Linked DNA regions of Variovorax paradoxus EPS. The protein of the gene in region 2 interacts with the protein of the main gene of each other region in a pairwise test. Links are inferred from orthologs where the notes say so. Each region holds a gene or a part of one and is shown on either strand. Other genes may lie near its edges. The genes, in order: ndk and VARPA_RS03160.

Region 1 (14,848 bases), 3.3 Mb from region 2 along the record:
GTGCCTGCATCGGCTCGACACGGCGCGCCACGACGCCTCGCTGCCCGAACGCGGCAGCCTGCGAACGCTCGCCAAGATCGAGCAATGGTCCAAGGCCACGCGCACCGGTGACCTGGCCGAGCTGCCGGGGCTCGACGAGCGCTCGCCGCTCATTCCACTCATCACGTCCACGCGCGAGAACTGCCTGGGCGCGCAGTGCCCGCAGTTCAAGCCCTGCCACGTGAACCTGGCGCGGCGCGAGGCGCTGGCGGCCGACATCGTGGTTATCAACCATCACCTGTTCTTTGCCGATCTCGCGGTGCGCGAGACCGGCATGGCCGAACTGCTGCCGAGCGTGAGCGTGGTGGTGTTCGACGAAGCGCATCAGCTCAACGAAACCGGCGTGCAATTTCTCGGTGCGCAGCTGGGCAGCGGCCAGGCGCTCGACTTCGCGCGCGACATGCTGGGCGCCGGTTTGCAGCATGCGCGCGGGCTGGTCGATTGGCAGCAGCTGGTGGCGGCGGTCGAGCGCGCCGCGCGCGAGTTGCGGCTCGTGGTCGGCAAGCAATGGCCCGGCGCCAAGCTGCGCTGGCTGGGTGAGTCGCCCGAGGGCGTCGATCCGGGTGCCTGGCAGAAGGCGCTCGAAGACCTGCAGCATTCGTTCGAACTTGCAGCCGAAGGGCTCGATACCGTCAGCGAAATTTCTCCTGACTTCGTGCGCCTGCACGAGCGGGCCCAGCAGCTCGCCAAGCGCTCGGCGCGCTTCGCATTGCCGTGTGCGGTCGATTCAGTGCGCTGGGTGGACGTGGGCTCTCAACTGCGGCTCATCGAGTCGCCCCTCGACATTGCCGAGGCGATGCGCAAGCGCGTGCTCAAGATCAGCGAGCCGGACGACGGCGACGACAGCGACACCGACGCGTACGGCGAGCGCCCCGCGGCGCATGAGCGGGAACACGACCGCCGCGCCTGGGTCTTCACTTCCGCCACGCTGGGCGACGAGCCCACGCTGCGCTGGTTCACCGAGCCTTGCGGCTTGGGCGATGCCGAGGTGCTGCGCGTGCAGAGCCCGTTCGACTATGCATCGCAAGCGGCGTTGTACGTGCCGCGCGTCTTTCCGAAACCCAACGACCCATCGCACAGCGCGAAGGTTGCGCAATTGGCCGCACGCGGCGCCGCGGAGCTCGGCGGACGCACGCTGGTGCTGACGACCACGCTGCGCGCGTTGCGCACCATCGGCGACGCGATGAAACAGCATTTCGAGCTGCTCGATGCGGCAGTGCGACCCGAAGTATTGGTCCAGGGCGAACTGCCCAAGCGTGTGCTCATGGAGCGATTCCGCGAAGGCGCGAACGAGGGGCGTGCCGGCTGCGTGCTGGTGGCGTCGGCGTCGTTCTGGGAGGGCTTCGATGCACCCGGCGATGCGCTGCAGCTGGTGGTGATCGACAAGCTGCCGTTCCCGCCGCCCAACGATCCGCTGGTCGAGGCGCGTTCGCAGCGCCTCGAAGCGCAAGGGCGCAGTTCGTTCAGCGACTATTCGCTGCCCGAGGCGGCGGTGGCGCTCAAGCAGGGTGCGGGGCGTTTGATTCGCCGCGAGACCGACAGCGGCGTGCTGGCAATCTGCGACACCCGGCTGGTGGCGATGGGCTATGGCCGCCGCTTGCTGGCGGCGCTGCCGCCGATGCGGCGGCTCGAAACCGAGGCAGATTTCGAGAGCGCCATCGGCGCCCTCAAGAACCCGTACTGATGTGCCTCCCTTTGCGGGAGCAGCACGAAGCGAAGTGAAGAGCCGGAGGCTCTCTTACCTCACCAGACCTTCCACCAAGGGTCGTTGTTGCCCTTGAAGCCGTTCGCCAGGTAGGTGCTCTGTGGGTAGTTGGTGGTCAGCACGCGCTGGGCATCGTCGCGCAGGTCCTTCATGCCAAGGGCGTCGTACGACTTCACCATGATGTACAGGGCTTCTTCGAGCGCCGGCACTTCGCGGTAGTCGGCCAGTGCGATCTGTGCCCGGTTGATGGCCGCGAGGTAGGCGCCGCGCGTGTAGTAGTAGCGAGCCACGTGAACCTCGTATTGCGCGAGCGAATTCACGATGTAGTTCATGCGCTGGCGCGCGTCGGGCGCATAGCGCGAATCGGGGAAGCGCGTCACGAGGTCGCGGAACGACTCGAACGATTCCTTGGCGGCCTTCTGGTCACGCTCGGACAGGTCCTGGCGCGTGAGGAAGGCGAACATGCCCAGGTCGTCGTTAAAGTTGATGACGCCCTTCAGGTAGAGCGCGTAATCGAGCGCCGGGCTGGCTGGGTGCAGCTTCATGAAGCGGTCGATGGTGGCGATGGCACTGGCCTTTTCGCCGCCCTTGTATTGGGCGTAGGCCTTTTCCAGCTGAGCCTGCTGCGCGAGCGGCGTGCCGGCGGCGCGGCCTTCGAGCTTTTCATACAGGGGAACCGCCTTGTCGTAGGCGCCCGAACTGGACTCTTCCTTGGCTTCCGAGTAAATGCGGTTAGGGCTCCAGGAAGCGGTCTTGTCTTCCTTGGTGGAGGAGCAGCCGGTAGCGAGCAAGGCCGCCGCGCTGAGCGCGATCCAGGCAGGGACCGATAATTTGGCGCGAAACATCACATACGGCTTTCGTGAAACAGTTGCCTTCAATTATATCGACCGACCCTTTGGCCGATCCCCCGGAAACCATGGAACTCGAAGAGGGCGCCGATCCGGTCGAACCGAGCGAGCTGCGTCCCTTTGTGGTCAGCGAAGCACTGCACGGCCAGCGGCTCGACCGTGCGTTGGCCGCCCTGGTGCCCGAATTTTCCAGAAGTTACCTGCAGCAATTGATCGAGGCCGGTGCCGTCGAGTTCCAGGGCCGCACGCTCACCAAGGCTTCGGCCACGGTGCGCGCGGGGCAGGCGGGGCGCATCGAGCTGCGCCCCACGCCCCAGAGCCAGGCCTTCCGACCCGAGCCGATGGATCTCGTCACCGTGTTCGAGGACGAGCACCTGCGCATCGTCGACAAGCCCGCCGGCCTCGTCGTGCACCCGGCCCCGGGGCACTGGAGCGGCACGCTCCTGAACGGGCTGCTGGCGCTGGACCCGAAGGCCGTGCTGCTGCCCCGCGCGGGCATCGTGCACCGGCTCGACCGCGACACCAGCGGGCTGATGGTCGTCGCGCGCACCCGTGCCGCGATGGACGCGCTGGTGGCGCTGATCGCCGCGCGCGAGGTCAAGCGGCAATACCTCGCCATCGGGCACAAGCCGTGGGTGGGCGCCGCGGCCCGCCAGGTCGATGCGCCGATCGGGCGCGATCCGCGCAACCGGCTGCGCATGGCCGTGGTCGACCTGGAGCGCCATTCGGGCAAGACGGCCCGCACGCTGATCGAGCGGCTCGACAGCCATTCGGAAGGCTGTGTGGTGCGCTGCACGCTCGAAACGGGCCGCACCCATCAGATTCGGGTGCACATGGCGTCGATCGGCCATCCGCTGGTTGGCGATGCGCTTTACGGCGGCGCTCCGGCCGTGGGGCTCGCGCGTCAGGCGCTGCATGCGTTCCGGCTGGCCTTCGTGCATCCCGTCACGCAGGCGGCGCTCGAGTTCCACTCGCTGCCGCCGCCGGACCTCGTTCAGGCTTTGCAGTCCTGGGGGCTGGACTACAATCGCGCCTGACGGCCCAAGGGCCGCGCCGGCCTCCCTAAGCCGGCCCTGCGTTGCACTCGCCGCGTGCCGGCAACGCCTCTTCTTTCATCCTTCTGAACAAGCGCCCTTGAGGCGCCTTTTCCCGGATAACGCGAACCATGAATACGGCGGATGCCAAGCGCATTCTCGAAACCGCCTTGATCTGTTCGAGTCAGCCGTTGCCGGTGCGCGATCTGCGCGTGCTGTTCGACGACGAGCTGGGTGTGGACACCATCAAGGTGCTGTTGCTTGAACTGCAGGAAGACTGGGCGCAACGCGGCCTGGAGCTTGTGAGCGTCGGCAGCGGCTGGCGCTTCCAGAGCCGGCCCGAGATGCGAGACCACCTCGATCGCCTGCACCCCGAGAAGCCGCCGCGCTACACGCGCGCCGCGCTCGAGACCCTGGCCATCATTGCCTACCGCCAGCCGGCCACGCGCGGCGACATGGAAGATATTCGGGGCGTCACGATCAACTCGCTGATCCTGAAGCAACTCGAGGACCGCGGCTGGGTCGAAGTGATCGGCCACCGCGAAACCGTTGGCCGGCCCGCGCTGTACGCGACCACCCGCCAGTTTCTCGACGACCTCGGCCTGGCCTCGCTCGATCAACTGCCGCTGATCGAAACCCCCGCGCAGCAGGCCGCGTTGGTCGATGCGCTCGAGCAGGCGTCCGGCAGCCAGCAGGGCCTGCCCATGGACGCCGTTGCCGAGTCGGATGCCGATGCGTCCGCCGTTGGCGATGCAGATGTGATGCCACAAGAGGCGCCGCTGTCCGCCGGCGACTCCGTCGAAGCCGCCCCCGAAGTGCTGGAAGCCGCCGCAGCGCAAGTAGCCGAAGACATTGCGTCCGCTGACGTTGCCGAAGCGGAGGAAGCCCCGCTTTCCGCGGGCGAAGAGGCCGAATCTCCCGCCGAAGCCGAGCCCGCCCCCGTTACCACCGATTCCGACCCCGATGCCGCGTCCCAGGACGAGGTCGATCCCCACGCAGTTCCTCCGGAAAAACCCCATGAGCCCATCTGACATCGACGACGCGGGAAACCTGCCGATCGCGCCTGAATCCGAGAAGAAAGAGGCGCCGGCGCCTGAGCAAGCTGCGGATGCTGGCATCGACTCCGCAGCGCCTGCCGATGGCGAGGCTCCCAAGAAGCGGCGCCCGCGCAAGAAGAAGGTCGTCGAGGCTGTGGCCGATGAGGCCGAGGTATCTCCAGCAGTCGAGCAAGCCGAGCCTGTTGAGCCGGCAGTCGAGTCGCCAGTGGCTGCATCCGAAGAAGCCGCTCCTGTAGCAGCCGCTCGCCAAGAGCGTCCTGCCGAAGAGGCTCCCCGTGGTGATCAAGGCGACCAGGGCGACCAGGGTGACGATGAGGACGAAGACGAAGAGCCCGACGAGGAAGAAGACGACCTCGACCGTGCCCGCCGTGCCGCCGAACGCGAGCAACGCAACGCGCCCCCGACCGAGCCGATCCGCTTCTCGGACGTCATCTCGGGCCAGTTCGACGCCGACGAGGAAAGCCCCGAGGTGCCGCCGCTCAAGCGCGTGCTGCTGCCCGAGGCCGATTCGCCCAAGCTGCACAAGGTGCTCGCACAAGCCGGCCTGGGTTCGCGGCTCGAGATGGAGGCGCTGATCCTGCAGGGCCGCATTTCCGTCAACAACGAACCCGCCCACATCGGCCAGCGCATCCAGTACGGCGACCAGGTCAAGATCAACGGCAAGCCGATCCGCTACCGCATCGCGCCGCCGCCGCCGCGCGTGATCGCGTACCACAAGCCGGTCGGCGAAGTGGTCACGCATGACGACCCGCAGAACCGGCCCACCGTGTTCCGCAAGCTCCCGCGGCTGCAGCAGGGCAAGTGGCAATCGGTCGGTCGGCTCGACCTGAACACCGAAGGCCTGCTGCTGTTCAGCAGTTCCGGTGATCTGGCCAATCAACTGATGCATCCGCGCTTCGGCCTGGAGCGCGAGTACGCGGTGCGCGTGCTGGGCGCCCTCAGCAGCGAAGAGAAGCAGAAGCTGCTCGACGGCGTGCGCCTCGAAGACGGCATGGCCCAGTTCGGCACCATCGAAGAGGGCGGCGGCGAAGGTTCCAACTGCTGGTATCGCGTCACCATTTCCGAAGGCCGCAACCGCGAAGTGCGCCGGCTGTTCGAGTCGGTGGGCCATGCGGTCAGCCGGCTGATTCGCATCCGCTATGGCGCGATGGTGCTGCCGCGCGGTCTGAAGCGCGGCGCCTGGATGGAACTCGACGAGCGCGATATCCGTGCGCTGTTCCAGGCCTCGGGCGGTGCGGCGGCCCGCCCCGCGGCGCCGCAGCAACGTGGCCCTGGCGGTCCCGAAGGCGGTGGCCGCAACGGACGCAACAAGAAGCGCCGTGGCAACCGCAATGGCGGCGGCCAAGGTCAGGGGCAAGGACAACAGCAACCGCGCGAGATGCGCGATGACGGGCGCGAGGCGCCCATTCCGAATCCGCTGGGCGACGGTCGTCCGCCGCGCGGCGATCGCGGTGGCCGAGCCAACCGCGGTGGCGGCGGTGGTGGCAACGGCGGCCCGCCGCAGCAGCGCCGTGGCAATGCCGGCGGCAACAACCGCCAGGGGCAGGGCGGCGGCAATCGCCAACAAGGCGACGATCGCCAGCCGAGCGGCGCCAACCAGCCCGATCCGATGAAGACCTCGCTGGGCTACATCGGCGCCGACAGCTTCTCGCGCCAGCGCAAGGAGCAGCGCGGAGGACCGGGGGGGCGTCGCACCGGCGGCGGTGGTACCTCGGGCGGTGGTGGCTACGGCGGGCCGGCAGGCTCGCGCCGACGCGGACGCTGAAAGCCAGCCGTCGCGGCGCGGCTTTCGCGGGGTTTTCACCAATCCCGGAGGCTGGGCCGGTTAAAATCAGAGGCTTTGTCGACTGGTGGCGAAACAAACTCGTTGCAGTTGTGACAAAACACTTCAAAATCAAAGCTGCAGGAAGCATTTCAATGGCTATCGAACGTACCCTCTCCATCATCAAGCCCGACGCCGTTGCCAAGAACGTCATCGGCAAGATCGTTTCCCGCTTCGAGGCCGCCGGCCTCAAGATCGTTGCCGCCAAGCTGGTGCATCTGTCGCGCAACGAAGCCGAACAGTTCTACTCGGTCCATAAGGAGCGCCCCTTCTTCAAGGACCTGGTCGAGTTCATGATCTCGGGCCCCGTGTTCGTGCAAGTGCTCGAAGGCGAGAACGCCATTGCCAAGAACCGTGACCTGATGGGCGCCACCGACCCCAAGAAGGCAGCCGCCGGCACCATCCGCGCCGATTTCGCCGACAGCATCGACGCGAACGCCGTGCACGGTTCGGACGCTCCTGAAACCGCAGCGAACGAAGTCTCGTTCTTCTTCGCCGGCCTCAACGTCTACGCACGCTGAGGCTGTCTGCCGACTGATTCCATGACCACGGCCAACCTGCTCGACTTCGATCTCGAGGGACTGGCCGCGTTCTGCGAAAAACTCGGCGAGAAGCGTTTCCGCGCCACGCAGCTGTTCCGCTGGATTCACCAGCGTGGCGCCAGCGACTTCACCCAGATGACCGATCTGGCCAAGTCGCTGCGCGAGAAGCTCGCGACCACCGCGCGCGTGGAGGCCTTGCCGGTCCTCACGCAGCACGAATCCAAGGACGGCACGATCAAGTGGCTGTTCGACGTCGGCGACGGCAATGCCGTCGAAGCCGTATTCATTCCCGAGGACGACCGCGGCACGCTGTGCGTGTCGTCCCAAGCCGGCTGTGCGGTCGGTTGCCGCTTTTGCTCGACTGGGCATCAGGGCTTCAGCCGCAACCTGAGCACGGGCGAAATCGTCGCCCAGCTCTGGTTTGCCGAACACTTCCTGCGCAAGCACCTGAAACGCGACGAACGCGTCATCTCCAACGTGGTGATGATGGGCATGGGCGAGCCGCTGCAGAACTACACCGCGCTTGTGCCCGCGCTGCGCACCATGCTCGACGACAACGCCTACGGGCTGTCGCGCCGCCGTGTCACCGTGTCGACTTCCGGCGTCGTGCCGATGATCGACCGCCTGGGCACCGACTGCGCCGTGGCCATGGCCGTTTCGCTGCATGCGCCCAACGATGCGCTGCGCGACGACCTCGTGCCGCTCAATCGCAAGTACCCGATCGCCGAGTTGCTCGAAGCCTGCAAGCGCTACCTCGAACATGCGCCGCGCGACTTCATCACCTTCGAGTACTGCATGCTCGACGGCGTGAACGACCAGCCCGAACATGCGCGCCAGCTGGTCGAGCTCGTGCGCAAGCACGACGTCTCGTGCAAGTTCAACCTGATTCCGTTCAACCCCTTTCCAGCCTCGGGCCTGCTGCGTTCACCTCAGCCGCGCGTGCTGGCGTTCGCCCGGACGCTGAGCGAGGCGGGCCTCGTGACCACCGTGCGCAAGACGCGCGGCGACGACATCGATGCCGCCTGCGGGCAGCTCGCTGGCGACGTCAAGGACCGCACCCGCGCCGCCGAACGCATGGCCCAGCGCCGTGCAACCGAACGTCCCGTTGTCTTGCACCCGATGCGCAAGAACCCCACCGTCTCCCAGGAGCATTGAACCGATGAGCAAGGCCTTTCCGATGATCACCGCGAGCACGCAGCGCATCCTGGCTGCAAGCCTTGCCGGTGTCGCCGTGGCGTTTCTGCTCGCCGGCTGCGTCAACACGCGGACCACCACCACCAGCCTGGCCGACACCAGCTCGGGCAAGGGCGCCGAGATCGTCACCGAATCCGACGAAACCAACCGCCAGCGCCGCGCGCGGCTGCGCATGGAACTGGCGTCGGGCTATTTCGAGCATGGGCAGACCACCGTCGCGCTCGACGAGATCAAGCAGGCGCTGGTGGCCGACCCCAACTACGCGGACGCCTACAACCTGCGCGGCCTCGTCTACATGCGCCTGGAAGATGCGGGTCTGGCCGAAGACAGTTTCCGCCGCGCGATCGCGATCGCACCGCGCGACCCCAACATCCGCCACAACTACGGCTGGCTGCTGTGCCAGCAGAACCGCTTTGGCGACGCGGCGCAGCAGTTCACCGAAGCGCTCGCCGTACCCAGCTATAACGACCGCGCCAAGACGCTCATGACGCAAGGCGTCTGCGAGCTCAAGGCCGGGCTGCGCCCGCAGGCCGAGCGCAGCCTCTTGCAGGCCTACGAAATCGACGCGGGCAATCCGGTGGTCGGTTTCAACCTGGCGTCGGTGCTGGCGCAGCGCGAGGAGTGGCAGCGCGCGCAGTTCTACATTCGCCGCGTCAACAACAGTCCCTCGGCCAGTGCCGAGACGCTGTGGCTCGGCATCAAGATCGAACGAAAGCTCAACAACCGCGAGGCGATCGCGCAGTTGGGAGGCCAACTGCAACGCCGCTTCCCTCAATCGCGGGAGGCATCAGCGTACGAGCGCGGGAATTTCAATGACTGAACGGGTTTCGGAGTTCGGAACCTCCGCGGCACTGCCGCTCGAGGAAAGCGACATCGCGCACAAGACGGCCGGCGACCTGCTGCGCGAAGCGCGCGAGGCGCACGGACTGCACATCGAAATGGTGGCGGCCGCCCTCAAGGTGCCGCCGCAGAAGCTCGCGGCGCTGGAGGCGGACGACATCGATTCGCTGCCCGATCCTGTCTTCGCGCGTGCCTTGGCCAGCAGCGTCTGCCGCGCCTTGCGCATCGATCCGGCGCCAGTGCTCGCCAAGCTGCCGGCCACCAAACAGGCGGGTCTGGCGGTGGCCGACCGGACCTTGAAGACCAACATCGTCTCCGGCACGCCACGCTGGAACGGCGGGCGCTCCAGCGTGCTGCCGTCGCGGGCGCTGCTGACGGTGGTCGTGCTCCTGCTGATCGGCGCGGGCGCGCTGTTCTGGCTGCCGCAGTCGGTTTTCGACCAGATCGGCGCCTCGGTGTCGCGCCTCACATCGCGCGGCGAACCTGAAGCATCTTCGACGAGCGAAGCGCCTGCGGGCGGAGCAGCCTCGGGAACGCCTGGCGTCGTGGCAGAAAACGTTCCCGTGCAAGCCGTGGCGCCCACCGGGCCGGCGGGTGTCGCACCCGCTGCTGCCGTCAATGGGCCTGCGCCTGCTGCAGCCGCTCCTGCAACCGTCGCGCCCGGCGCGGCATCTCCCGCTGGCGTCGCGAGCAGCAGCCAGCAACTGGTTTTCGTTGCGCGCGAAGAGTGCTGGATCACCGTGACCGAAGTCGGTGGCAAACAACTGCTGCGCCGCAGCCTGCAGGCTGGCGAGACTGTCGGGTTGTCCGGCACCCTGCCGCTTTCTGTGGTGGTGGGCCGTGCGTCGGCGGTCGATGTGCAGGTGAACGGAAAGCCCTACGATCTGAAGCCCGTCACCCGCGGTGGTGGCGTAGCGCGCTTCGAGGTGAAATCGTGACCGACTGCACACCCCAACCCATTGAATCAGCGGCGCCCAAGGCGCGCCGCTCGCGCCAGGCCAGCGTGGTCTGGGGCCCACGCATCGTTACCGTGGGCGGCGACGCTCCGGTGCGCGTGCAGTCGATGACGAACACCGACACGGTCGATGCCATCGGCACCGCGATCCAGGTCAAGGAACTCGCCATCGCGGGCTCCGAGATGGTCCGCATCACGGTCAACACGCCCGAGGCCGCGGCCCAGGTGCCCTACATCCGCGAGCAGCTCGACCGCATGGGCATCGACGTGCCGCTGATCGGCGACTTCCACTACAACGGCCACCGCCTGCTCACCGACTATCCGGCCTGTGCCGAGGCGCTGAGCAAGTACCGCATCAATCCCGGCAACGTGGGCAAGGGCGACAAGAAGGACAAGCAGTTCGGCCAGATGATCGACGCCGCGATGCGCTGGAACAAGCCAGTGCGCATCGGCGTGAACTGGGGCAGCCTCGACCAGGAACTGCTCGCCAGCCTGATGGACACGAACAGCCAGCGCCCCGAGCCCTGGGACGCCAAGCAGGTGATGTACGAGGCGCTGATCACCTCGGCCATCGAGTCCGCGAAGCTTGCCGAGTCGATGGGCATGGCCGGCAACCAGGTCATCCTGTCGTGCAAGGTGAGCGGCGTGCAGGACCTGATCTCGGTGTACCGCGAACTTGCGAAGCGTTGCGAGTACCCGCTGCACCTGGGCCTCACCGAAGCCGGCATGGGCACCAAGGGCACGGTGGCGTCGGCCACGGCGCTGTCGATCCTGCTGCAGGAGGGCATCGGCGACACGATTCGCGTGTCGCTCACGCCGCAGCCAGGCGAGTCGCGCACGCAGGAAGTGCTGATCGCCAACGAAATCCTCCAGGCCCTGGGCCTGCGCGTGTTCGTGCCGAGCGTCACCGCCTGTCCGGGCTGCGGGCGCACCACGAGCACCACCTTCCAGGAACTGGCCAAGCAGATCGACGACTACCTGCGCCTGCAGATGCCGGTCTGGCGCAAGAAATACCCGGGTGTCGAGACGCTGAAGGTGGCCGTCATGGGCTGCATCGTCAACGGCCCCGGCGAGAGCAAGCACGCCGACATCGGCATCAGCCTGCCCGGCACCGGCGAGGCGCCCGCCGCGCCGGTCTTCATCGACGGCGAAAAGGCCCTCACGCTGCGCGGCGACAATATCGCCAACGAGTTCCACCAGCTCGTCGAAACCTATATCGAAAAGCGCTTCGGCGGCGAACACGCCGTCGCCGCCTGACACCTCCGCAGACTCATGGCTGAAAAATTGAATGCCGTCAAAGGCATGAACGACATATTGCCGCCCGAATCGGCGCGCTGGGAGTGGCTCGAGGCCACCGTGCGCGAGCAGATGGGCCGCTTCGCCTATCGCAACGTGCGCACGCCGATCCTCGAGCACACCGCGCTGTTTGTGCGCGGTATTGGCGAGGTCACGGACATCGTCGAAAAAGAGATGTACGCCTTCGAGGACCGCTCGGACAAGCACGGCCAAGCCGAGCACCTCGCGATGCGTCCGGAAAACACCGCCGGCCTCGTGCGCGCAGTGATCGAGCACAACATGCTCTACGACGGTCCCCGGCGCCTTTGGTACACGGGGCCGATGTTTCGCCGCGAGAAGCCGCAGCGCGGGCGCTATCGCCAGTTCCACCAGATTGGCGCCGAGGCGCTCGGCTTTGCCGGCCCCGATGTCGATGCAGAGTTGATCCTGCTGGCCAGCGCGCTCTGGAAGGCCATCGGCCTGACCGATGTGCGGCTCGAACTCAACAGTCTGGGCCAGCCCGCCGAGCGCGCGCTGCATCGTGCTCAGCTCATCGCCCACTTCGAGCAGCATGCCGACAAACTCGACGAAGACGGCAAGCGCCGCCTGCACAGCAACCCGCTGCGCATCCTCGATACCAAGAACCCGGCCATGAAGGACGTGGTCGAGTCGGCACCCAAGCTGAGCGAGTTCCTCGGTGCCGAATCGCGCGCGCACTTCGAGGGGCTGCAGGCGATCCTCCAGGCCAACGGCATCACCTACACGATCAACCCGCGTCTCGTGCGCGGTCTCGACTACTACAACCTCACGGTGTTCGAGTTCGTTACCGATCGCCTCGGCGCGCAAGGCACTGTCTGCGGCGGCGGCCGTTACGACGGCCTGATCGAGCAGATCGGCGGCAAGCCTGCACCGGCCGTGGGCTGGGCCATGGGCGTGGAGCGCGTCCTCGACTTGCTGAAAGAGCAGGGCGCAGACATTCCCGTACCGGCTCCCGATGCCTACGCCGTCGTGCCCGACGCGGGCGCCATGCCGCTGGTGCTGCGTACGCTGCAGCAGTTGCGCGAAGCCGGCGTGCGCGTGCAGATGCACGGCGCCACGGCCGAGGGCTTGGCAAGCTTCAAGTCGCAGATGAAAAAGGCCGACAACAGCGGCGCCACCTACGCCCTGATCTTCGGCGCCGATGAACTTGCACGCGGCGAAGTGACTCTCAAGTCTCTGCGCGACGGCAGCGGCGCGCAAATCGCCCGGCCGCTCGCCGAGGTGGCCACCTGGGCCGCCACCCTACAATCCCCGGCTCCCAACACCTGACAGCGCATGGCAACCCATCTCGATCTCGAAGAACAGGAACAGCTCGACCAGCTCAAGCATTTCTGGAACACCTACGGCACCCTGATTACCTGGGTCGTGCTGCTTGTCGCTGGCGCCTTCGTGGCCTGGAACGGCTGGCAGTACTTCCAGCGCAACAAGGCAGCCCAGGCCGCGGCTCTTTACGACGAGGTCGAGCGCAGCACGCAGTCCGGCGACGTCGAGCGCATCCAGCGCGTGCTGGGCGACATGAAGGAGCGCTTTGCCGGCACCGCTTATGCGCAGCAGGCGGGCCTCCTGGCTGCCAAGACGCTGTACGAAAAGGGCAAGGTCGAGGAATCGCGTGCAGCACTGGGTTGGGTGGCGCAGAGCGCCGTCGATCCGGGCTACCAGGCCATCGCAAAGCTGCGGCTCGCGGCCGAACTGCTCGACGGCAAGTCGTACGACGAAGCCTTGAAGCAACTCGACGGCAATGTGCCCAAGGAGTTCGAACCGCTGGTGGCCGACCGCAAGGGCGACATCTACATGGCGCAGGGCAAGCGCGACGAGGCGCAGCAGGAATACCGCAAGGCTTGGACGGGTCTCGGCGCAACCTCCGACTACCGCCGCCTGGTCGAGATCAAGCTGAACGCGGTCGGTGTCGACCCGAAGAGCCTGGCGCCAACCATCACTGTCACACCCGCAGCCCCCAAAAACTCCTGACCGCATCATGAATCTCAAGCGTCTCATGCCTGAATCGGGCGCCCTGCGCGCAGGTTCCGCTCTTGTTTTGGTAGCGCTGTTGGCCGCCTGTTCGGGCTCCGGCAAGCCGAAGCCGGCCGAGCTGCCCGCCAACCCCGCCACGCTCGGCGTGCGTCAGGCCTGGAGCGTGAAGATCCCGGAAGTGAGCTTCCCGCTCACCACCGACGTCAGCGGCGACATCGTGACGGTGGCCGGCAACGACGGCACCGTCGTGGCCATCGACGCCCGTGCCGGCCGTGAAACCTGGCGTGCGAGCGCCGGCGCCACATTGGCGGCAGGCGTCGGCAGCGACGGCACGATGGCCGCGGTCGTCACCACCAACAACGAACTCGTTGCCATCGAAGGCGGCAAGGTCCTGTGGAAGCAGAAGCTGGCGGCCCAGGCCTTCACCGCACCGCTGGTCGCAGGCCGCCGTGTGTTCGTGCAGACCGCCGACCGCAGCATCAGCGCCTGGGACGGCCAGAGCGGCCGCCGCCTCTGGCTGCAGCAACGCCCCAGTGAAAACCTGGTGCTGCGCAAGTCGGGCGTGCTGATTGCCGTGGGCGATACCCTGATCGCGGGCATCGGCGGCCGGCTGGTCGGCATCAACCCGGCCAATGGCACCTCGCGCTGGGAGTCGCCCATTGCGGCGCCGCGCGGCACCAACGACGTGGAGCGCCTGGTCGACCTGACCGGCAGCGTGAGCCGCTTCGGTGACAGCATTTGCGCGCGGGCCTACTACGCCAGCGTCGGTTGCGTCGAGACACAGCGCGGTACGCTGGTCTGGAGCAAACCGGCCTCGGGCGCGGACGGCGTCTCCGGTGACGAAGGCTTTGTCTACGGTACTGAATCCGACGGCAGCGTCACGGCCTGGCGCCGCGGCGACGGCGAACGCGCCTGGCAAATGACCCGCTTCAAGAACCGTGTGCTGACCTCGCCGCTCGCGGTGGGGCGCTCGCTGATCATCGGCGAGGACACCGGCTCGCTGCATTTCGTCTCGCGAGAAGACGGCGCGCTGCTCAATCGTGTCACGCCCGATGGCTCCGCCATCACCGTTGCGCCGGTCCTGGCCGGCAACACGGTCGTGGTCGTGACTGCCAAGGGCGGCGTGTTTGGCTATCGCCCTGACTAATCTTTTCTTTTCCCACTCTCAAGGCCCGACCATGAAAACCGCGCCATCGAAAGGCCGGCCATGAAGCCGGTCGTGGCCCTGGTCGGCCGTCCCAACGTCGGCAAGTCGACGCTCTTCAACCGCCTGACCCAGACGCGCGACGCCATCGTCGCCGACTACGCCGGCCTCACGCGCGACCGCCACTACGGCAACGGCCGCCTGGGCAAGCACGAGTTCATCGTGATCGACACCGGCGGCTTCGAGCCCGATGCCGGCAGCGGCATCTACAAGGAAATGGCCAAGCAGACGCGGCAGGCCGTGGCCGAGGCCGACGTCGTGATCTTCGTGGTCGATGCCCGCGAAGGCCTCTCGGCACAAGACCACGACATCGCCAACGAGC
Region 2 (15,079 bases):
CGCCGGCAACACGGTCTCTTGCGCGGCCGCGCTGGCGGTGCTGGAGACCATCGAACGGGAGCGGCTGTTGCCGCACGCCGCCCACGTTGGTCGGTTGCTGCGCGACGGCATCGCCGGGCTCGCCGCAAGGCACGAGGCCATCGGCGACGTGCGCGGCGCGGGGCTCTTCGTGGGCGTTGAACTCGTATCGAACCGCGCGACACGCGCGCCGGATCGCGGCCTCACCAGCCGGGTGGTCAACCTGATGCGCGACAAGGGCGTGCTGCTCAGTGCCTGCGCGCAGGGGCACAACGTGCTCAAGATCCGCCCGCCGCTGGTGCTGTCGGCGGAGCAGGCGGGCATGGTGATCGAAGCGCTCGACGCCTCGCTCGCCGAGGCGCAGCGCACGCCGCAAGCGTCGGCTTGAACGTACGATGGCGCGATGAGATCCGCAGTTTCCTTCGACCGGTTCGACCTCAAGATCCTTGTGCATCTGCAGCGCGAGGGGCGCTGCTCGAACGTCGACCTGGCGGAGTCGGTGGGCCTGAGCCCGAGCCCGTGCCTGCTGCGCACCAAGCGGCTGCAGGAGACCGGGCTGATCCGCGGCTACGGTGCCGACATCGCGCTGGAAAAGCTGGGCGACCACGTCATCGTGTTCTCGGAGGTCACCATCGGCAGTCACCGCCCGCACGATTTCCGCAAGTTCGAGGAGGCCGCCGCGAAGTACGAGGAAATCGTCGAGTGCTACAACGTCAGCGGCGGCTACGACTACCTGCTGAAGATCGTGGCGCCGGGCATCGGCTACTTCCAGGCGGTGATGGACAAGATGCTGGAAGAAGACATCGGCATCGAACGCTTTGCCAGTCGAATCGTCCTTCGCCACTCGATGGGACGGCGTGGATATCCGCTGGGCATCATCGCGACGCAAAAGCGGTGGGAGTGAGGTTGTGGGTCTCACGCCCGATGCGAGGAGTGGCAGGATCGCACCGTGCGCCTCTTCATCGCTGGGCTCGAAGTTATTCAGCTTGCCGGATCTTTGCTTCACATCACGGTCCGGGGCAGTGTCCTGTTTGATATCGGCGGCGTGTTGAATGCGGGGCGTGCAGCTGGAGCAGTGCGCATCCCGACCACGATTTCACTCGCTTGCCCTGCAGTTCTTTTTGGGGCCAGTAAAGTACCGGGCACTTTTTGAACTCCGCTTGCTTGCTTTGAACTCCACCAGCCTCGACCTCATTTATTTCGATGCCGCCATCGTCGACCTCGACGGCACCATGGTCGACACGCTCGGCGATTTCGCCGAGTCCCTGAACCGCATGCTGCGCGACCTCGACCTGCCGCCGGTGGCGCCCGCCGCCATCGAACGGATGGTGGGCAAGGGCTCCGAGCACCTGATTCACTCGGCGCTCGTGCATGTCATGACGCCCGCCGGCGCGGTCGATGTCCAGGCCAGGGCACAGGCGCTCTTCGAGCGCGCCTGGGACCGTTACCAGCACCACTACCTGGCGATCAACGGCCAACACTCGGCGTTGTACCCGGGGGTGATCGAGGGGCTGAATGCGTTGCGCGCGCGGGGCTTGCGGCTGGCCTGCCTCACCAACAAGCCGACCTCGTTCGCCAGACCGCTGCTGGCCGCGAAAGGTCTGGATGGTTTCTTCGAGCTGGTGTTCGGTGGCGATGCCTTCGAGCGCAAGAAGCCCGATCCGCTGCCGCTCCTGAAGACCTGCGAGGCGCTGTGCACGGTGCCGGCGCGCACGTTGATGGTCGGCGACTCGAGCAACGATGCGCGCGCCGCAAGGGCCGCCGGTTGCCCGGTCGTGCTCGTGACCTACGGCTACAACCACGGCGAGCCGGTGCGCGGCGTGGATGCGGACGGCTTCGTGGATTCGTTGGCCGATCTCTAGCCTCCAGTGGCTAGGAGGACTTGCCGAGCAGCGCGTCCTTGAGCTTCCAGTCGGCGGGGCTCGGGCCGAGCCAGATGCGCAGCAGCGCATTGAAGAAGGCCGGCTCCTTCACTGGATCGGGCTGCGGCACGCCGCGCACGGTGATCACCGTGCCGGTGCCGGGCAGCCAGTCGATGGTGAAGGTGTCGCCGGTCTTCAACTGCTTCTGGTCCGCGAACATCTGGCCCATGCGCAGCAGGCCCGGAATGAGGTTGACCATTTCGCTCTTCGGCGAGTTCTCTTCCACACCCTTGGTGAAGAGCTTGCCCAGTTCGTTGGCGTCGATGTCGCGCAGCATCGTGATCGCCACGCGCTTGGGGCCGGGGGCGGCCAGCGCCTCTTCGGGAGTGGACACCTTCTTGCCGACGTACAGGCCTGCCGTGTAGACCTTGAAGATCGCCTTGAAGCGAACGCCCGCGCCGTTGAGCTGCAGCGGGGTGCCGCGCAGGTCGAGGTGGTCTTCCAGCTTGACGCCGGCGACATCCACTTGCGCGGCCGAGGCGCCGAGCGCCGACGCCAGGCAGGCCAGCAGGGCGAGACGCGAGAACACCTTGGGGATCGAGAATGCGGGCAAGTGAAGCCTCCTTGAATTTGCGAACGGTCGTGCGAATGTATCTTTTCGTGTTACCGCCAAGGCTTCGGGGGAACCCTGAAACCGGCTTTATTGCTCAATCGGCCGTTTTCGTGGGCTAAACTCCCGCTTCCATGTTCGTTCATCACATCAATCAAACAGGTGAAGGCAGCCGGGGAGCCTGGCCCTGGCGTAGCCATACTTCGCTGACTGTTTGATTGCACGGCGCACGCCGTGCGCCCGCGGCGCCGGATCGATCCCTTCGACTCCGGGCCACCAGTGAATGACCTTGCCACCGACCGAAGAAGCGTCGGCCGGCAATTGGAGAACGAATCCGTGATCACCGAACTTGAATTCAAGAGCCTCAGCGCCCAGGGCTACAACCGCATCCCGCTGATGGCCGAGGCCTTTGCCGACCTCGAAACGCCCCTTTCCCTCTACCTCAAGCTCGCCCATTCGCAGGGCGGCGGCAAGCACAGCTTCCTGCTCGAATCGGTCGTGGGCGGCGAGCGCTTCGGGCGCTACAGCTTCATCGGCCTGCCCGCACGCACCTTGCTGCGCGCAAGTGGTTTCGGCGCCGATGCCGTGACCGAAGTGGTGACCGACGGGCAGGTCGTCGAGACCGCCGCCGGCAATCCACTCGACTTCATCGCCGACTACCAGAAGCGCTTCAAGGTGGCGCTGCGGCCGGGCCTGCCGCGCTTCTGCGGCGGCCTCGCCGGCTACTTCGGCTACGACACGGTGCGCCACATTGAGCGCAAGCTCGAAAAAAGCTGTCCGCCCGACACGCTCGGCTGTCCCGACATCCTGCTCTTGCAGTGCGAGGAGCTCGCGGTCATCGACAACCTCTCGGGCAAGCTCTACCTCATCGTCTACGCCGACCCGAAGCAGCCCGAGGCTTACGCCAACGGCAAGCGGCGCCTGCGCGAGCTGAAGGAAAAGCTCAAGTACTCGGTGAGCGCGCCCATCGTGAAGCCCACGCAGGCGCATCCGCCCGAGCGCAGCTTTGCCAAGGCCGACTACCTTGCGGCCGTGGAGCGCGCCAAGGAAATGATCGCCGCCGGCGACTTCATGCAGGTGCAGGTGGGCCAGCGCATCAGCAAGCGCTACACCGAGTCGCCGCTGTCGCTGTACCGCGCGCTGCGGTCGCTGAACCCGTCGCCCTACATGTACTACTACCACCTGGGCGACTTCCATGTGGTGGGCGCATCGCCCGAGATCCTGGTGCGCCAGGAAAACACGGACGATGGCGAGCAGAAGATCACCATCCGCCCGCTGGCCGGCACGCGCCCGCGCGGTGCTTCGCTCGAGCTGGACAAGGCGGCCGAGGAAGAACTGATCAACGACCCGAAGGAGCGCGCCGAGCACGTGATGCTGATCGACCTCGCGCGCAACGACATCGGCCGCATCGCCAAGACCGGCACCGTGAAGGTGACCGAGGCCTTCGCGGTGGAGCGCTACAGCCACGTGATGCACATCGTGAGCAACGTCGAAGGCACGCTGAAGGACGGCATGACCGCCATCGACGTGCTCAAGGCCACGTTCCCGGCCGGCACGCTGACCGGCGCGCCCAAGGTGCATGCGATGGAACTCATCGACCAGCTCGAGCCCACCAAGCGCGGCCTCTACGGCGGCGCCTGCGGCTACATCAGCTATGCGGGCGACATGGACGTGGCGATCGCGATCCGCACCGGCATCGTGAAGGACCAGATGCTGCACGTGCAGGCCGCGGCCGGCGTGGTCGCCGACTCGGTGCCCGAGCTGGAATGGAAAGAAACAGAGGCCAAGGCGCGCGCACTCCTGCGTGCCGCCGAACTGGTCGAGGAAGGTTTGGAATGAGCGCAGCGCCGGGCCGCCCCAAGCAAGCTCGCACCGCAGTGCGCAGCACGGAGGTAATACGATGAATTCCGCACCCGATATTCAGAACGATTTTTCGCACGAGATCATCGGCGCGGCTGTCGAAGTACAGCGCGTGCTTGGCACGGGGCTCGACGAAAGCGCCTACGCCGCGGCGCTGGCCATCGAACTGGCCGAGCGCGAGATCGGCTTCACGCGCGACGTGGCGCTGTCGGCCACCTACAAGGGCCGCTCGCTCGGCGAGGTGTACCGCGCGGGGTTCGTGATCGAGCAATCGGTCATCGTCGAGCTCAAGGCGGTCGATGTGCTGACCGACCTGCACCGCGCCCAAGTGCTCGCGGCGCTGCGTCTCTCTGGCCTCAAGCTGGGCCTTCTCATCAACTTCAACGTGTTCCCCGTCGTCAAGGGCGTGCACCGGATTGTGAGCAAGCCATGAAACTGCTGATGATCGACAACTACGACAGCTTCACCTACAACATCGTCCAGTACTTCGGCGAGCTGGGTGCGGATGTGCAGGTGCATCGCAACGACGAGATCACCGTCGCGCAGATCGGCGAGCTGATCGCCTCCGGCGTGACGCGGCTCGTGGTGTCGCCGGGGCCGTGTTCGCCGGCCGAGGCCGGCGTGTCGGTGGCGGCCATCGAGGCCTTCGCGGGCAAGCTGCCCATCCTGGGCGTGTGCCTCGGCCACCAGGCCATCGGCGCGGCGTTCGGCGGAAAGATCGTTCGGGCGCAGCAACTGATGCATGGCAAGACCAGCGAGATCACGACCACGCAAGAGGGCGTGTTCGCCGGGCTGCCCGAGAAGTTCATCGTCAATCGCTACCACTCGCTCTCGATCGAGCGCGAGAGCTGCCCGAAGGAATTGGCTGTCACCGCGTGGACCGAGGATGGCGAGATCATGGGGGTGCGGCACACCGGATTCGCGCACGGCGTGCGCATCGAAGGTGTGCAGTTCCACCCCGAATCGATCCTCACCGAGCACGGTCACGCCATGCTCAAGAACTTCCTGGACTGACCCACCATGACCGAACGCACTTCCGTCGTCGACCTGCGCAGCGACACCGTCACCCAACCCACGCCCGCGATGCGTGAAGCCATGATGGCCGCGCCGCTCGGCGACGACGTCTTCGGCACCGATCCGACCGTCAACGCGCTGCAGGAAAAGATCGCCGCGCTGCTGGGTTTCGAGGCGGCGCTGTTCGTGCCGACCGGCACGCAGAGCAACCTCTGCGCGATCCTGTCGCACTGCGGTCGCGGCGACGAATACATCGTCGGCCAGCAGGCGCACTGCTACCGCTGGGAAGGCGGCGGCGCCGCGGTGTTCGGCAGCGTGCAGCCGCAGCCGCTGGACCACGCACCCGACGGCACGCTGCCGCTCGCGCAGATCGAGGCGGCGATCAAGCCCGACGACGCGCATTTCGCGCGCACGAAGCTGCTGGCACTGGAAAACACGCTGGGTGGCAAGCTGCTGCCGTTCGAGTATGTGCAGGCCGCAACGGATCTCGCCAAGAGCAAGGGCCTGCAGCGGCATCTGGACGGGGCGCGCCTCTTCAATGCCGCAACGGCGCAGGCTGCGCTGAATAAGCGCAGCGATATCCGCGCCGAAGCCCGGCGCATCGCGCAGTGCTTCGACAGCGTGTCGGTGTGCTTCAGCAAGGGCTTGGGCGCGCCCATCGGCTCGGCGCTGGTCGGTTCGCGTGAGTTCATCGCGCGGGCGCACCGCATCCGCAAGATGGCGGGCGGCGGCATGCGGCAGGCGGGGCTGCTGGCTGCGGCTGCGTCGCATGCACTCGATCACCATGTCGATCGCCTGGCTGACGACCACGCGCTGGCCCAGCGCCTCGCGCAGGGGCTCGAAGGCATCGAAGGCCTGACCGTCGAAGCGCCGCACACGAACATCGTTTTCGTCGATCTCACGGGTGCGGCGCAGGCGCGTTCGTCGGAACTGCTCGCGAGCCTCAACAGCCAGGGCATCCTCGCGACGGGCCTCTACCGCCTGCGCTTCGTGACGCACCTGGATGTCGACGCGGCCGGTGTGGACCGGGCCGTCGCTGCGATCCGCGACTTCTTCAAGTCCTGAGCCCGGCGAGGACGCGATGCCTGATCTTCCCCATCTGCTCGCCTTCATCGCCGCCGGCTGGCTGCTGAATCTCACGCCCGGGCCCGACGTGCTCTACGTCGTGACGAACTCGCTGCGCTCCGGCGTGCGCGCAGGCATCGTCGCCGGGCTCGGCATCACCGCCGGCTGCTTCGTCCACATCTTCGCGGCGGCGGTCGGCGTCGGCACGCTGATGGCGACATCGGCAGCGGCCTTCACCGTGCTCAAGTACATCGGCGCGGCCTACCTGCTGTACCTGGGCGTGCGCATGGTGCTGTCGCGACCAGCGCCGCCTGCAGATCTCGGCAGGGCGGCCGCAGCAGACGGGGAACGCGGCCTCAAGGCGATCTTCCTCGGCGGTTTCTGGACGAACGTGCTCAACCCCAAGGTGGCGTTGTTCTTCCTGGCCTTCGTGCCGCAGTTCATTGCGCCCGGCGCCGATGACAAGGCGCTGTACTTCGTGCTGCTGGGCGTGCTGTTCAACCTCAACGCCATCCCGGTCAACGTGGGATGGGCCGTGGCGGCGGGCTGGATGGCGCGCCGCGGCGCCGTGCAGAAGGGCATGCACTGGCTCGACCGTGCGGCCGGCGTTCTCTTCATCGGCTTCGGCCTCAAGCTCGCGTTCACCGACGCACCGGCCGGTCGCGTCGGCCACTGACCACAGACAGACACCAGGAGACTTCCCATGATCACCCCCCAGGAAGCGCTGCAGCGCACCATCGAGCACCGCGAGGTCTTCCACGACGAGATGCTGCACATCGTGCGGCTCATCATGAGCGGCGAGTGCTCGCCCGTGATGATGGCCGCGCTGATCACGGGCCTGCGCGTGAAGAAGGAAACCATCGGCGAGATCACCGCCGCCGCGCAGGTGATGCGCGAGGTCTCGACCAAGGTGCCCGTGACCGACACCACGAATCTCGTGGACATCGTGGGCACCGGCGGCGACGGCTCGCACACCTTCAACATCTCGACCTGTTCGATGTTCGTTGCGGCCGCGGGCGGCGCGAAGGTGAGCAAGCACGGCGGGCGCAGCGTGTCGAGCAAGTCGGGCAGTGCCGATGTGCTGGAGTCGCTGGGCATCAACATCAACCTGAAGCCCGAGCAGATCGCGCGCTCCATCGAGCAGTGCGGCATCGGCTTCATGTTCGCGCCCAACCACCATCCGGCGATGAAGAACGTCGCCCCGGTGCGCAAGGAGTTGGGCATCAAGACCATCTTCAACATCCTCGGCCCGCTGACCAACCCCGCGGGCGCGCCGAACATCCTGATGGGCGTGTTCCACGCCGACCTCGTGGGCATCCAGGTGCGCGCGCTGCAGCGCCTGGGCACCGAGCATGCATTGGTGGTCTACGGCCGTGACGGCATGGACGAGATCTCGCTGGGCGCCGCCACGCTGGTGGGTGAGCTCAAGAACGGCGAAATCCGCGAGTACGAACTGCACCCCGAGGACTTCGGCTTCGCGATGTCGAGCAATCGCGCGCTGCGTGTGGAAACGCCCGAGCAGTCGAAGGCGATGCTGCTGGGGGTGCTCGACAATCAGGCCGGTCCGGCGCTCGACATCGTGCTGCTGAACGCCGGCGCGGCGCTGTATGCGGCCAACGTGGTCGACTCGGTGGCCGCGGGCGTCGAACGCTCGCGCGACGTCATCGTGTCGGGCGCGGCGAAAGCCAAGCTCGCCGAGTTGGTCAAGGCCTCCGCGACCGTTTGAGCCCCTAAAAAAAGAAAGCATCACAAGCCATGTCCGACATCCTCGACAAGATCGTTGCCGTCAAGCGCCAGGAAGTGGCGGCGGCGCTGAAGCGCGCACCGCTCGAAGCCGTTCGCTTCGACGCCGAAAGCCGCGTGCTCACGCGCGATTTCGAAGCCGCCCTGCGCGCCAAGATCGCTGCGGGCCAGGCCGCCGTGATCGCCGAAGTCAAGAAAGCCAGCCCGAGCAAGGGCGTGCTGCGCGAAGACTTCATTCCAGCGGACATCGCGCAGAGCTACGCCGAGGGTGATGGCAAGGTCAGCGCGGCATGCCTCTCGGTGCTGACGGACAAGCAGTTCTTCCAGGGCGGCGTGGACTATCTCAAGCAGGCCCGCGCCTCGTGCGACCTGCCGGTGCTGCGCAAGGACTTCATCATCGACGCGTACCAGGTGTACGAGTCGCGCGCGATGGGCGCCGATGCCATCCTGCTGATCGCCGCGTGCCTGGACGATGCGCAGATGAAGGACTACGAAGCGATCGCGCGCGGGCTCGGCATGGCGGTGCTGGTGGAGGTGCACGATGCGGCCGAACTCGATCGCGCGCTGAAGCTCAAGACGCCGCTCATCGGGGTCAACAACCGCAATCTGCGCAACTTCGAGGTGTCGATCCAGGCCACGATCGATTTGTTGCCGCGGCTTCCGGCCGATCGGTTGCCGGTGACCGAATCGGGTATCGGCACGCGCGAAGACGTTGCCACGCTGCGTGCGGCGGGCGTCAACGCCTTCCTGGTCGGTGAAGCCTTCATGCGCGCCAAGGAACCCGGCGAGGCACTCGCTGCGTTGTTCGAATGAACCGGCCGGATCAGCTGTCGAGCAGCGATCCTGCCGACTGGCCTGTGGCGTCGGGCTGGCAGCCGCTGGTCGACGATTTTTTTGCGGGCGTCGTGGGACAGAAACTGCTCGGCTTCCTGCGCGAGCGCCTCGATGCGCACGCCGTGATCTTTCCGCCGCAACCGCTGCGGGCACTGGAATTGACGCCGCCTGAAGACGTGCGCGTCGTGATCCTGGGCCAGGACCCGTACCACGGTCGCGGACAGGCCGAAGGACTCGCGTTCTCGGTCGCGCCCGGCGTGGCGCTGCCGCCGTCGCTGCGCAACATCTTCAAGGAACTCCAGCGCGACCTTGGCACGGCGCCGCCGCAGTTTCCGAATCCAGGTGGCAGCCTGGTGAAGTGGGCGACGCATGGCGTGCTGCTGCTCAACACCTGCCTCACGGTGGAAGAAGCCCAGCCGGCGAGCCATTCAGGGCGGGGTTGGGAAGTGCTGACCGATGCCGTCATCCGACATGTATCAGACGGCGCAAAACCTGTTGTTTTTATGCTGTGGGGTTCGCATGCGCAAAGTAAGCGTGCGTTGATCGATGTTGGGCGCCACAAGGTGCTGATGTCGAATCATCCGTCGCCACTTTCCGCGTTGCGTCCGCCGGTGCCGTTCATCGGATGCGGTCATTTCGGCGAAGCGCGAGCTTGGCGGGAAGCGCATCAGGAAGGCGGCTGAATTCGCGGATAATCCGCGCAGTTCATGCCTCGGGCAGTTCTCTCGCTTCTTCTTGGTGCCGGGAGTTCTGTGTAGTCACAAAACCGTGCTATATTTCGAGGTTCGCCGGAGAGGTGGCCGAGTGGTTAATGGCAGCAGACTGTAAATCTGCCCTCTTACGAGTACGCTGGTTCGAATCCAGCCCTCTCCACCAGCGATGAATTTGGTTTCTAAGAGCGATTGGATCTAGCGCTTTGGGTGCCTTGAAGTGCCCCCGATGCGGGAGTAGTTCAATGGTAGAACCCCAGCCTTCCAAGCTGATGACGCGGGTTCGATTCCCGTCTCCCGCTCCAGAGACCCGGTTCGACGCCGGAAGCGATTGGTTAGACAAAAGCCCTTTTGGCTCAGTGGTAGAGCACTCCCTTGGTAAGGGAGAGGTCGCGGGTCCGATTCCCGCAAAGGGCACCAGTTTCTGGGGGTTGCAACGGCAGATTTGCAACCCATCTGCATACGTTGAAATCGTTTTTTTCGGAGTCGAAAAATGGCAAAAGGTAAATTCACCCGCACCAAGCCGCACGTGAACGTGGGCACGATCGGTCACGTTGACCACGGCAAGACGACGCTGACGGCTGCGATTGCAACCGTTCTGTCGGCCAAGTTCGGTGGCGAAGCCAAGGCTTACGACCAGATCGACGCAGCGCCCGAAGAAAAGGCCCGCGGCATCACGATCAACACCGCGCACGTCGAGTACGAAACGGCCAACCGCCACTACGCACACGTCGACTGCCCCGGCCACGCCGACTATGTGAAGAACATGATCACCGGCGCCGCTCAAATGGACGGCGCCATCCTGGTGTGCTCGGCCGCTGACGGCCCGATGCCCCAGACCCGTGAACACATCCTGCTGGCTCGCCAGGTGGGCGTGGGCTACATCATCGTTTTCCTGAACAAGTGCGACATGGTCGACGACGCCGAGCTGCTCGAGCTGGTCGAAATGGAAGTGCGCGAGCTGCTGGACAAGTACGAATTCCCTGGCGACGACACCCCCATCATCCACGGCTCGGCCAAGCTCGCCCTGGAAGGCGACAAGGGCAAGCTGGGCGAAGAAGCCATCATGAAGCTGGCTGAAGCGCTGGACACGTACATCCCGACGCCTGAGCGCGCCGTGGACGGCACGTTCCTGATGCCTGTGGAAGACGTGTTCTCGATCTCGGGTCGCGGCACTGTGGTGACCGGCGCCGTCGAGCGCGGCGTGATCAAGGTCGGTGAAGAAATCGAGATCGTCGGCATCCGCCCGACCGTCAAGACCACCTGCACCGGCGTGGAAATGTTCCGCAAGCTGCTGGACCAAGGCCAAGCTGGCGACAACGTCGGCGTGCTGCTGCGCGGCACCAAGCGCGAAGAAGTCGAGCGCGGCCAAGTGCTGTGCAAGCCCGGCTCGATCAAGCCGCACGTGCACTTCACCGCCGAGGTGTATGTGCTGTCCAAGGACGAAGGTGGCCGTCACACGCCGTTCTTCAACAACTACCGTCCCCAGTTCTACTTCCGCACGACGGACGTGACCGGCGCGATCGAGTTGCCCAAGGACAAGGAAATGGTCATGCCTGGCGACAACGTCAGCATCACCGTCAAGCTGATCAACCCGATCGCGATGGAAGAAGGCCTGCGCTTCGCCATCCGTGAAGGCGGCCGTACCGTGGGTTCGGGCGTCGTGGCAAAGATCCTCGACATCTAAGCCGAGCGAAAAGAGTACCGGAGGGGTATAGCTCAATTGGCAGAGCGTCGGTCTCCAAAACCGAAGGTTGTAGGTTCGATTCCTACTGCCCCTGCCACCTAGGTGGCACTCCGAAAAAGCCCATCGTGACCCGATGGGCTTCGGCGTCTCAAGAGGCGCATTGAATTGAAGGTCGAAAGACCACAGGAAATCAGCCGAACATGGCCACTTCTCAAATCGAAACCGTGAGCACGGGCGCCGACAAGGCCAAATTGGCCGCAGCCGTGGTGCTGGCAGTGGGCGCCATCGTGGCGTTCTACCTGCTGTCCCGCCAAGGCTCGCTGGTGCAATGGGCTGCGCTGCTGGTCGGTCTGGCTGCAGCCGTGGGCGCGTTCGGCAGTTCGGAGAATGGCCGTCAGTTGTGGGCCTTCGGCCGCGACTCGTGGCGCGAGGTCAAGAAGGTCGTCTGGCCGACCCGCAAGGAAGCGATGCAGATGACGGCCTATGTGTTCGCCTTCGTGGCGATCATGTCCGTCTTCCTCTGGCTCACCGACAAGACGCTCGAATGGGTGTTTTTCGACCTCATTCTGGGCTGGAGAAAATAATGACCGACGACGTAGTTGAAACCACGCCGAGCGCGCCCGAGGAAGAAAACACCTCCGTGCTGGCTCCCGCCGCCAACCCTGATCTGCGTTGGTACGTGGTGCATGCCTATTCGGGCATGGAGAAGGCCGTCGAGCGCAACATCACCGAGCGCATCAACCGCGCCGGCATGCAAGACAAGTTCGGCCGCATCCTGGTCCCGACCGAAGAAGTGGTCGAGATCAAGAACGGCCAGAAGCGCACCACCGAGCGCCGCTTCTTCCCAGGCTACGTGCTGGTCGAAATGATCATGGACGACGAGAGCTGGCACTTGGTGAAGCACACCAACAAGGTGACCGGTTTCGTGGGCGGCGCCAAGAACCGTCCGGCCCCGATCTCGCAGAAAGAGGTCGAGGACATCGTCAGCCAGATGCAGCAGGGCACCGAGAAGCCGCGCCACAAGGTCGAGTTCACCGTTGGCGAATTCGTGCGCGTCAAGGAAGGCCCGTTCACCGACTTCAATGGCACGGTGGAAGACGTCAATTACGAGAAGAGCAAGGTCAGCGTGTCGGTCATGATTTTCGGCCGCTCCACGCCCGTCGAGCTCGAATTCAGCCAGGTCGAGAAGACCTGAGCCTTGGGCCGAGAGGCCTGAACCATTTCCGGCTGCGCGCTGTCCGACTCGGCGCGCGGCCTTGAGCAGAAGAGTCGTTAAACCCCGGGGAGCCGCGGCGAAAGCCAAGGCGATATCACCCGCAAGGAGCAAAAAATGGCGAAAAAAATCGTCGGCTTCGTCAAGCTGCAAGTGCCAGCTGGTAAAGCCAACCCATCACCACCGATCGGTCCCGCACTGGGCCAACGTGGTTTGAACATCATGGAGTTCTGCAAGGCGTTCAATGCGCAAACGCAGAGCTACGAGCCGGGTCTGGCGCTGCCGGTGGTCATCACCGCGTTCGCCGACAAGAGCTTCACCTTCATCATCAAGTCGCCGCCCGCTGGCGTGCTGATCAAGAAGGCGATCAAACTGGACAAGGGTTCGGCTCGCCCGCACCTGGACAAGGTCGGCAAGATCACGCGCGCTCAGCTCGAAGAAATCGCCAAGACCAAGATGAAGGACCTGACGGCCGCCGACATGGACGCCGCGGTTCGCACCATCGCCGGTACTGCCCGCTCGATGGGCGTGAATGTGGAGGGCGTGTAAATGTCCAAGATCACCAAGAAGCAAAAAGCGCTCGAAGGCAAGGTCGACAGCAACAAGCTGTACCCGCTGGCTGACGCGATCGTCATCGTCAAGGACGCCGCCACCGCCAAGTTCGACGAATCGATCGACGTGGCCGTGCAACTGGGCATCGACGCGAAGAAGTCGGACCAGGTCGTTCGCGGCGCCGTCGTGCTGCCCAACGGCACCGGCAAGACCAAGCGCGTGGCCGTGTTCGCCCAAGGCGCCAAGGCTGAAGAAGCCAAGGCCGCCGGCGCCGACATCGTCGGCATGGACGACCTCGCTGCGATGGTCAAGGCTGGCGACATGCCTTTCGACGTCGTGATCGCTGCCCCCGATGCCATGCGCGTCGTCGGTACGCTCGGCCAGATCCTCGGCCCGCGCGGCCTGATGCCCAACCCCAAGGTTGGCACCGTGACCCCGGACGTCGCCACGGCAGTGAAGAACGCCAAGGCTGGCCAGGTTCAGTTCCGCGTCGACAAGGCCGGCATCGTGCACGGCACGATCGGCCGTCGTTCGTTCGACAACGACAAGCTGCAGGGCAACCTCGCCGCGCTGATCGACGCTCTGGTCAAGGCCAAGCCGGCGACCAGCAAGGGCGTGTACCTGCGCAAGGTGGCTGTGTCGTCGACCATGGGTCTGGGTGTCCGCGTGGACACGCAAACCATCTCGGCGAGCTAAAGAGATTGGCCCGGCTCCGAAAGGAGCAGGGCGAATGTGGTGGGTCGCAGCAGCTTCGGTTGCCGTGAGCCATCCAAGACCGCTGGTGTGCAGGGCGCTGCACTTAATGGCCGGATCGATCCTTCCGGTGTCCAGCGCAGATGGCGATCCCGCTGCGAGGAATTTGATTTTTGTTCCGAACAGTTGGTCGCTGCATGAAGCGCGATCCGAGGCCCCGGCCGAAGGTCGCATTAAAAGGAGTAGACCTTGAGTCTGAATCGCAGTGAGAAAGAAGCGGTCATCAGTGATGTGACCAGCCTCGCCGCTAAAGCTCAAACGCTCGTGATGGCGGAATACCGTGGCATCACGGTTGCCGATATGACCAAACTGCGCAGCGAAGCTCGCAGCAAGGGTGTGACCCTCAGCGTGTTGAAGAACACGCTGGCACGCCGTGCTGTCGCTGGTAGCGCATTCGAAGTCGTCGGTGACCAGATGACCGGTCCGCTGATCTACGGCTTTTCCGAAGACGCAGTGGCCGCCGCCAAGGTGGTGGCCGACTTCGCGAAGACCAACGACAAGTTGGTGATTCGCGGTGGCGCGTTTGGCGGCAAGGCCCTGGACGTCAACGGCGTGAAGCAACTGGCCAGCATCCCTTCCAAGGAAGTGCTGCTGTCCCAATTGCTGGGCTTGATGCAATCCCCCGTTTCCCGTACGGCACGCGTTCTCGCGGCGCTGGCTGCGAAGCGTGGCGAAGGCGAAGCTGCACCCGTCGCCGAAGCACCGGCAGAAGCGCAGGCTGCTTAAGCCTTGCGTTTGAAGTATTCAACCCAATTGTTAGGAAACAAAAATGGCATTCGATAAAGACGCATTTCTGACCGCGCTCGACAGCATGACGGTCCTGGAACTCAACGACCTGGTCAAGGCCATCGAAGAGAAGTTCGGCGTGAGCGCCGCAGCAATGGCCGCTCCGGCTGGCGCTGGTGGCGGTGCCGCTGCTGCTGCAGTGGAAGAGCAGACCGAATTCAACGTCGTGCTGGCCGATGTCGGCGCGAACAAGGTGTCGGTCATCAAGGCCGTGCGCGAAATCACCGGCCTGGGCCTCAAGGAAGCCAAGGACCTGGTGGAAGCCGCTCCCAAGGCTGTCAAGGAAGCCCTGTCCAAGGCTGACGCTGAAGCCGCCAAGAAGAAGCTGGAAGAAGCCGGCGCCAAGGTGGAACTGAAGTAATTCAGACCCCC

What was found.
Region 1: the proteins of VARPA_RS03160 (region 2) and ndk interact in binary tests that used the Escherichia coli proteins (3 or more experiments, as listed by UniProt). The link is inferred for Variovorax paradoxus EPS from one-to-one orthologs.

What each region holds. Positions count from the first base shown.
Region 1 is NC_014931.1:3,987,765-4,002,612, reverse strand. What follows is about bases 5,577-8,314. They hold ndk (nucleoside-diphosphate kinase), read left to right. Parts: upstream 5,577-6,601; coding sequence 6,602-7,027; downstream 7,028-8,314. Other genes in these bases: pilW (type IV pilus biogenesis/stability protein PilW), read left to right, coding at 8,208-8,314; rlmN (23S rRNA (adenine(2503)-C(2))-methyltransferase RlmN), read left to right, coding at 7,049-8,203; VARPA_RS18505 (pseudouridine synthase), read left to right, coding at 5,577-6,449. In the rest of the region: VARPA_RS18525 (ATP-dependent DNA helicase), read left to right, coding at 1-1,723; VARPA_RS18520 (outer membrane protein assembly factor BamD), read right to left, coding at 1,783-2,589; VARPA_RS18515 (RluA family pseudouridine synthase), read left to right, coding at 2,661-3,629; SMC-Scp complex subunit ScpB, read left to right, coding at 3,758-4,657; more of VARPA_RS18505, read left to right, coding at 4,644-5,576; more of pilW, read left to right, coding at 8,315-9,062; VARPA_RS18485 (helix-turn-helix domain-containing protein), read left to right, coding at 9,055-10,020; ispG (flavodoxin-dependent (E)-4-hydroxy-3-methylbut-2-enyl-diphosphate synthase), read left to right, coding at 10,017-11,294; hisS (histidine--tRNA ligase), read left to right, coding at 11,310-12,620; VARPA_RS18470 (YfgM family protein), read left to right, coding at 12,627-13,319; outer membrane protein assembly factor BamB, read left to right, coding at 13,327-14,469; ribosome biogenesis GTPase Der, read left to right, coding at 14,530-14,848. UniProt on the Escherichia coli protein: Major role in the synthesis of nucleoside triphosphates other than ATP. The ATP gamma phosphate is transferred to the NDP beta phosphate via a ping-pong mechanism, using a phosphorylated active-site intermediate.
Region 2 is NC_014931.1:698,157-713,235, forward strand. The notes cover bases 7,867-10,835. They hold VARPA_RS03160 (uracil-DNA glycosylase), read left to right. Parts: upstream 7,867-8,981; coding sequence 8,982-9,689; downstream 9,690-10,835. Other genes in these bases: trpD (anthranilate phosphoribosyltransferase), read left to right, coding at 7,867-8,155; trpC (indole-3-glycerol phosphate synthase TrpC), read left to right, coding at 8,185-8,985; tuf (elongation factor Tu), read left to right, coding at 10,210-10,835. In the rest of the region: VARPA_RS03105 (aspartate aminotransferase family protein), read left to right, coding at 1-406; VARPA_RS03110 (Lrp/AsnC family transcriptional regulator), read left to right, coding at 422-922; VARPA_RS31305 (hypothetical protein), read left to right, coding at 968-1,171; VARPA_RS03115 (phosphoglycolate phosphatase), read left to right, coding at 1,188-1,880; VARPA_RS03120 (chalcone isomerase family protein), read right to left, coding at 1,891-2,493; trpE (anthranilate synthase component I), read left to right, coding at 2,827-4,329; VARPA_RS03130 (GxxExxY protein), read left to right, coding at 4,391-4,783; VARPA_RS03135 (aminodeoxychorismate/anthranilate synthase component II), read left to right, coding at 4,780-5,364; ltaE (low-specificity L-threonine aldolase), read left to right, coding at 5,371-6,429; VARPA_RS03145 (LysE family translocator), read left to right, coding at 6,446-7,105; more of trpD, read left to right, coding at 7,133-7,866; more of tuf, read left to right, coding at 10,836-11,403; preprotein translocase subunit SecE, read left to right, coding at 11,604-11,987; transcription termination/antitermination protein NusG, read left to right, coding at 11,987-12,598; rplK (50S ribosomal protein L11), read left to right, coding at 12,734-13,165; rplA (50S ribosomal protein L1), read left to right, coding at 13,166-13,864; and 2 more genes. UniProt on the Escherichia coli protein: Excises uracil residues from the DNA which can arise as a result of misincorporation of dUMP residues by DNA polymerase or due to deamination of cytosine.